Regions from separate parts of the Ferribacterium limneticum genome, predicted to be linked through region 1. Evidence: riboswitches for the same ligand, from Rfam matches in the RefSeq annotation. Region 1 holds a riboswitch; each other region holds the start of a gene.
The links. Region 1 has a riboswitch for cobalamin ahead of cobT (nicotinate-nucleotide--dimethylbenzimidazole phosphoribosyltransferase). Riboswitches for the same ligand answer to the same signal wherever they lie in the genome.

Region 2: another riboswitch for cobalamin. It lies ahead of KI617_RS19260 (energy-coupling factor ABC transporter permease); the one in region 1 lies ahead of cobT (nicotinate-nucleotide--dimethylbenzimidazole phosphoribosyltransferase).
Region 3: another riboswitch for cobalamin. It lies ahead of KI617_RS19325 (TonB-dependent receptor); the one in region 1 lies ahead of cobT (nicotinate-nucleotide--dimethylbenzimidazole phosphoribosyltransferase).

The regions. Positions count from the first base shown of each region.
Region 1 is NZ_CP075191.1:161,758-164,012, forward strand. It holds gene cobU (bifunctional adenosylcobinamide kinase/adenosylcobinamide-phosphate guanylyltransferase) at 80-658, opposite strand; cobalamin riboswitch at 687-873, shown strand; gene cobT (nicotinate-nucleotide--dimethylbenzimidazole phosphoribosyltransferase) at 1,060-2,106, shown strand; gene KI617_RS00790 (adenosylcobinamide-GDP ribazoletransferase) at 2,188-2,255, shown strand, end outside.
Region 2 is NZ_CP075191.1:4,014,259-4,016,513, reverse strand. It holds gene cbiQ (cobalt ECF transporter T component CbiQ) at 1-101, opposite strand, end outside; gene KI617_RS19265 (energy-coupling factor ABC transporter substrate-binding protein) at 91-459, opposite strand; gene KI617_RS19260 (energy-coupling factor ABC transporter permease) at 456-1,133, opposite strand; cobalamin riboswitch at 1,254-1,457, opposite strand; gene cobO (cob(I)yrinic acid a,c-diamide adenosyltransferase) at 1,484-2,074, opposite strand; gene KI617_RS19250 (ABC transporter ATP-binding protein) at 2,078-2,255, opposite strand, start outside.
Region 3 is NZ_CP075191.1:4,025,375-4,027,629, forward strand. It holds gene cobJ (precorrin-3B C(17)-methyltransferase) at 1-814, shown strand, start outside; cobalamin riboswitch at 862-1,171, shown strand; gene KI617_RS19325 (TonB-dependent receptor) at 1,292-2,255, shown strand, end outside.

The sequences.
Region 1 (2,255 bases):
CATCTATTTTCGGTAAGGATACCGATCTTTTTGTCGGGCTGCCCGAATCGCGAGAAATGCCCTCAAAAATGGCGCCAGATCAGCCGGCGGCGGACTTGAGGCTCAATGGCAGTCCGGCGGCAACCAGCGTCACTTGATCGCAAACCGCAGCGACGCGCTGGTTCAGCCGCCCCTGTTCATCGGCAAACAGGCGGGAAACCGGATGCATCGGCACGATGCCCCAGCCCACCTCGTTGGAGACCAGAATGATGCGGCCGGGTAGTTGCGGCAGTAGTTCGATCAGCGCAGTGGTTTCCGTGCGGAACAGCGGGCAGTCGATGGCCTCGCCGGCTTCGGCCTGTGCTGCAGCCTGGCCGGCAAAGAGCAGGTTGGAGAGCCACAAGGTCAGGCAATCGACCAGCACGCAGGTGTCCGGCGCTGCCAGTTCACGCAGTCGGGCCGCCAGGTAAAGAGTTTCCTCAGTGCAGCCCCATTCGGCCGGCCGGCGTTCGCGGTGATGGGCGACACGGCGGGCCATTTCGCCGTCGAGCGCCTGTGCCGTGGCGAGGTAGGTCACCTTCATGCTTCGGTCGTTGGCATATACGCGTGCCCGTTGTTCGGCCAGCAGGCTCTTGCCCGACCGGGCACCGCCGAGAATCAGTTCTTTCATGGCCGGCATTTTGGGTGAAGGCCGGCCCGGCGGCAACCGGTATAATTTTGCCTTCGACAATACGGAACCCGGTGCGAGTCTGACTCAATTCCGGGGCGGGCCCGCCGCTGTAATCGGGGACCGATGCCGCAACAGCCACTGCAATGGGGAAACAGACCCGGCGGGAAGGCGCGGTAAAGGGACGATCCGAAAGCCAGAAGACGTGTCGAAACAAGAAACGCCAACAAAATAATCCTGGCGTTGTTGTGCCGCCTTGCCGTACGCCTTGTGCTGTCTTCGGCGGCACGCCTAGCCAGGACCGCTTTGCTTCATGTTGTTGGTGTTTCTTGATCGTGGAAGCCTGTGGACAGGGCTTCGCGGCAGCGTTGGCCAAACGTTGTCGCGAGGCCCTTTTGCTTTTGGAGAATCGGATGCATTCGTTTGAAATTTCTACCCCGGACTGCGGTCTGGAAACTGCCCTGCAAAACAAGATCGACCGCAAGACCAAGCCGCTCGGCGCGCTAGGTCAGCTTGAAAAAGTCGCCAAAAAAATCGGTCTGGTTCAGCAAACGCTGAGCCCACAACTGAACAACCCGCAAATGCTGGTTTTCGCAGGCGACCATGGCGCAGCCAAGGCTGGCGTCTCGGCTTACCCGCAGGACGTTACCTGGCAGATGGTCGAGAACTTCCTGGCCGGCGGTGCTGCCATCAATGTCTTCGCACGGCAGAACGGGCTGGGCCTCTCGGTCGTCGATGCCGGCGTGGCCCACGATTTCGGCCAGCGTACCGGTTTGGTCGATGCCAAGGTGGCGGCCGGCACGGCCAACTACATCGAGCAAGCCGCCATGACGGCTACCCAGTGCGAACAGGCGATCAATAACGGCGCCGCCATCGTCCGCCAACTGGCAGCGAACGGTTGCAATGTCGTGGGCTTCGGCGAAATGGGCATCGGCAATACCGCTTCTGCCTCGCTGCTCACGCACTGCCTGACCGGCCTGCCACTGGCCGAATGCGTCGGGCGCGGCACCGGGCTGGACGATGCCGGCCTGGCGCGCAAGCAGGACCTGCTCGAACAAGCCTTGATCCGCTACCGCGCAGGCGGTGGCGATGACGAAGCATTCAAGGTGCTGGCCGAGTTTGGCGGTTTCGAAATTGCCACCATGGTCGGCGCCATGCTGGCGGCGGCCGAAGCGAAGATGGTGCTGCTGATCGACGGCTTCATCGTCGGTTCGGCTGCCTTGGTGGCTTCCCGTCTGGCGCCAGCCCTGCTCGGCTACTGTGTCTTCTGCCACCGTTCCGCCGAGGCCGGTCATCGCACGCAATTGCTGGCGATGGGCGCCGAGCCGCTGCTGGACCTTGGCCTGCGCCTCGGCGAAGGCACTGGCGCCGCGCTGGCTTATCCGCTGGTACAGGCGGCCGTGAATTTCCTCAACGAGATGGCCAGCTTCGAATCGGCCGGTGTGTCGGACAAGGAATAAGCAGGCCAATAGAAACCGTAATTCCCGTACCCCAAGGGCACTTCCTGCGGGACGAGAAAGCGGGAATCCAGGAATTCCAGAATGATCCGTCGCGAGCTTGAATACTTCTTCGGCGCCATCCGCTTCTTCACGCGGCTGCCGGTGCCCGG
Region 2 (2,255 bases), 360 kb from region 1:
GCGGCGAAGGCGGCGATCAGTCCGGCCAGTGCGAAGGCGCCCTTGGCGGCAGGGCTGACGCGGCGCCAGCGGTTGCCGTAGGCGGCCTGCTCAATCAGCACGGTGATCCTTGCCGGCCTCGGCGGCCCGGCGTTCGGCCTCCTTGAGCAGCCGTTCGCGGGTCACGACCGAACCCAGCCAGTAGCCGATCACCCCGGCACCGAGGGCCGCCTGCAGCGCGAAAAGCAGCGAGGCGATTTCGCCGCTGGCCGGTTCGAGCAGCGGGGCGAACCATGGCTGGTAGTTCGGGGCGATCTGCACGATGGCCTGCTGCGCCTGCGCATCGGCCCCGCCAAAGGTTGCTGCGGGCTGACCATCCGGTCCAGCGGCCGTACCGATGCCGAGGTGTGGCACCAGCCAAAGCGGCAGGGCGGTGAGCAACACGACGGCGGCGATCAGCAGCCAGTTCTGCTTCTTCATGGCCGTGCTCCGCGCCCCGCGAACAGCGGCAGGTGGCGCAGTTCCTCGGCATTGAAGCGGGTCAGGGCATTGACCACCAGCACGGTGAGCAGGCCTTCGCTGATCGCCAGCGGCAACTGGGTGACGGCGAAGATGGCGCCGAACTTGAGCAGCGAGGCGGTGAAGCCGCCGGACGGGTCGGGGAAAGCCCAGGCCAGCTGCAGGCTGGTCGTCAGGTAGGTGGCCAGGTCACCCAGGCAGGCGGCGGCAAAAACGGCGGCGGTGAGGGATAACCCCAGGCCACGGGCCAGGCGGAAAACACCATAGGCCGCGCAGGGGCCGACGATGGCCATCGAAAACAGGTTGGCGCCGAGCGTGGTCAGCCCGCCGTGGGCGAGCAGCAAGGCCTGGAAGAGCAGCACGACGAGACCGACCGGCACCATGGCCAGCGGCCCGAAGAGCAGGGTGCCGAGGCCGACGCCGGTCGGATGCGAGCAACTGCCGGTGACCGAGGGCAGCTTGAGCGCGGAAAGGACGAAGGAAAAAGCAGCGGCGACGCCGAGCAGCATGCGCTGTTCCGGCTGCTCGCGCAGCTGGCGACGGACCGAACGAATGCCGAGGGCGACAAATGGCGCCGACGCGACAGTCCAGCCGAGCGCATGCTCGACCGGCAGGAAACCTTCCATGATGTGCATGCGAACCTCCCGACGACTGCACAAAAAACAGGCACCAAGGCGGGGGGAGTTTGGGCGGGATTGCCGGCATGCAAAAAAAGCGGCAGATCGACACGAGCCTTCCCGTCACCCCGGGGAATGGTGCTACGAATTTTTCGGGCCGGTCTTCTGGCTCGCCATCGTCCTTCCCCGCGCCTTCCCGTGCGAACACAGTGGCGGATGCGGAGTCGTCAGGCTTACAGCAGCGGGGGCTGCGCCGGAATGGTCGCGTTTGCGAGGTCACCGGCTTCCCGTTTCACCCTTGCTTGCAAAACAAGCGCGGGCACCCGAAAAAATTTGATTCTAATGAATAACTATGACGTTGGCTATGTTCAGAACTCCAATCCCGGCATGGCCTTGATGCCGCTCTGGAAGGCGTGTTTCTCCATGCCGATGTCGCTGACCGTATCGGCGGCATCGCGCAGGGCCTGCGGGGCGGCGCGGCCGGTGATGATCACGTGCTGCATCCGGGGGCGGGAGAGCAGCTTGGCGATGACGGTGTCGAGATCCAGCCAGCCATACTTGAAGGCGTAGGTCATTTCGTCGAGGACGACGAGGCCGATGGCTGGATCGCTCAAATGACCGCAGGCGATGTCCCAGGCGGCCTGCGCGGCCTTGGCGTCGCGGTCCTTGTCCTGGGTTTCCCAGGTGAAGCCCTCGCCGCCGACATGCCATTGCACGTTGGCCTGCTGGCGGAAGAAGGCTTCCTCACCCGTATCCGAGCGGCCTTTGACGAACTGCACGACGCCAACCTTCAGGCCGTGGCCAAGGGCGCGGGCGACGACGCCGAAAGCCGCGCTCGACTTGCCCTTGCCGTTGCCGGTGTTGATCACCAGCACGCCGCGTTCCTCTTGTGCCGCCTCGATCTTGCTGTCGATGACGGCCTTCTTTTTCTGCATGCGTTCTTCGTGCGTGATGCTCATTGTCTATTCCGGAATAAAGCAGCGATGGCCGCGGTCTTCGATTTGTCGCAGGCCATAGCCGTAAAGGTCGGACAGCGTTTCGGCCGTCAGGATGTCGTCGACCGGCGCAATCTCGGTGCGGCCGTCGCCGAAAACGAGTAGCGCCCGGTCACAGAAGCGGTGGGCCAGGGCCGGGTCGTGC
Region 3 (2,255 bases), 350 kb from region 1:
GATCAAGAAGTCGATGACCGAGGAGCTCGACCGCGCCATCGAGGCGCTGGACCGAGCCCGCCAGGGCAAGAAGGTGGCACTGATTTCATCCGGCGATGCCGGCGTGTACGGCATGGCCGGGCCGACCTTCGAGGTGCTGTTCCAGGCCGGGTGGACGCCCGACTCGGACATCGAGGTCGAAATCGTGCCCGGTGCTTCGGCGCTGAACACCTGCGCCGCGCTGGTCGGCGCACCGCTGACCCATGATTTCTGCGCCATTTCGCTGTCCGACCTGCTGACACCGTGGCCGACCATCGCCCGCCGCCTCGACGCCGTGGCCTACGCCGATTTCGTCGTCGCGTTGTACAACCCGAAGAGCGGCCGCCGCACCCAGCAGATCGTCGAGGCCCAGCGCCTCTTCCTGCGCCACCGCGATCCGCAGACGCCGGTCGCCATCGTCAAGTCCGGCTATCGCCCCAAGCAGCGCATCGAATTCACCACCCTGGACAAGATGGCCGAAGCTGACATCGGCATGCTGTCGACGGTGCTGATCGGCAATTCCAACACCTTCATCAAGCACGGCCTGATGGTCACGCCGCGCGGCTACGCCAACAAGTACGCGGTAGAGGATGGCGAACGCAACACGCATGCCGGCGAACAAGCCGGCCGTTCGCTGTCCACCGGCCTCAACGGCTGGATGGCGGCCATCCAGCAGAGCGGCAGGAGCGCCGCCGAACTGGCCGCCGAATACCGCCTGCCGGAGGATTACATCGCCGCCGTGCTGCAGACCGAACTGCCGCCGGAAGGCGAGGAGGCCACGGCCGAAAACGGCTGATTTTTTCACCCTTGCCAGCGTCCGGCCTGGCAAGGCTCAGGCAATACCGCCGGACACCCGCAACAGGTGCTTACAGCCTCAAGGGCTGTGGGTGAAACGGGAACGGGGTGCGCGACCCACGCGGTCGCAATGCCCCGGCTGCCCCCGCAACGGTAAGCGAGTGCGGACGCGCCATCAGGCCACTGGGAGATTGATCCCTGCCGCATTGGAATGAAACACGAAGACGAACCGAAGGCAGTGCGATTGCACGACGAGGTGAAGTCGACAAAGTGTCATTTCGATGCGGCAGGGATCGCCCGGGAAGGCGACGCGTCAAGACTTGCCAGCCCGGAGACCGGCCTGTCGCGTCGTACTGCCCGCTTGACGGAGCAGTGTTTTCAAACTGACTGTCTGCGGGGATGCGGATGGCAGCGATCCTGGGCACCGTGTGCGCAGGGCGCAGCGATCCGTGGCAGGCAGTCGTGACTGGAGCAGTCCATGCGACACCCACATTTCACCTTTTGGCAGCATTCGTTTCTTACCCTCACCCTGACGGTTGGCGGTCTCGCCCACGCCGCCGGCATGCCAACCCTGCAGGAAGTCACCGTCAGCAGCGGCCAGCACGACCTGACCGGTGTTGCCGACTCGGCCACCGAAGGCACAGTCACCGCCAGACAGCTCACCAACCGGCCGCTGCTGCGCCCAGCCGAAGCGCTGGAAACCGTGCCCGGCATGATCGTCACCCAGCACTCCGGTGACGGCAAGGCCAACCAGTATTTCCTGCGCGGCTTCAATCTCGACCACGGCAGCGACTTCGCCAGTCACGTCATGGGCATGCCAGTCAATATGGCCAGCCACGCCCACGGCCAGGGTTACATGGACCTCAATTTCCTGATTCCCGAGCTGATCGGCAGCATCCAGTACCGCAAGGGCGTCTATGCGGCCGAGGATGGCGATTTCGCCACCACCGGCTCAGCGCGCATCGACTACCTGCGCAGGCTCGACCAGAGCTTCGTCGAACTCGGCATGGGCCAGCACAATTTCCGCCGCCTGCTCGCCGCCGGCGGACACAGCCTGGGCGACCTCAATCTGGTCGGCGCCATCGAGGTCGGCGGCTACGACGGCCCCTGGGAACAACCGCAGAATCTCGAAAAACACAACGCCGTGCTGCGCCTGACCTCGGGCACCGCAGCCAACGGCTTCGCCCTGACTGGCATGGTCTACAAAGCCGACTGGACGGCCACCGAGCATGTGCCGGAACGCGCCATCACCGGCGGCGAAATCGGTCGCTACGGCGCGCTGTCGCCAAGCGACGGCGGCCGCACGCACCGCCACAGCCTGGCCGGCGATTGGGCACGCACCACCAACACCGGCGCCAGCAAGCTGAACCTCTACGTCATCGACTACGGCCTGAACTACTTTGCCAATCCGTCCGGCTACATCAACAGCCTGCAGGGCGACC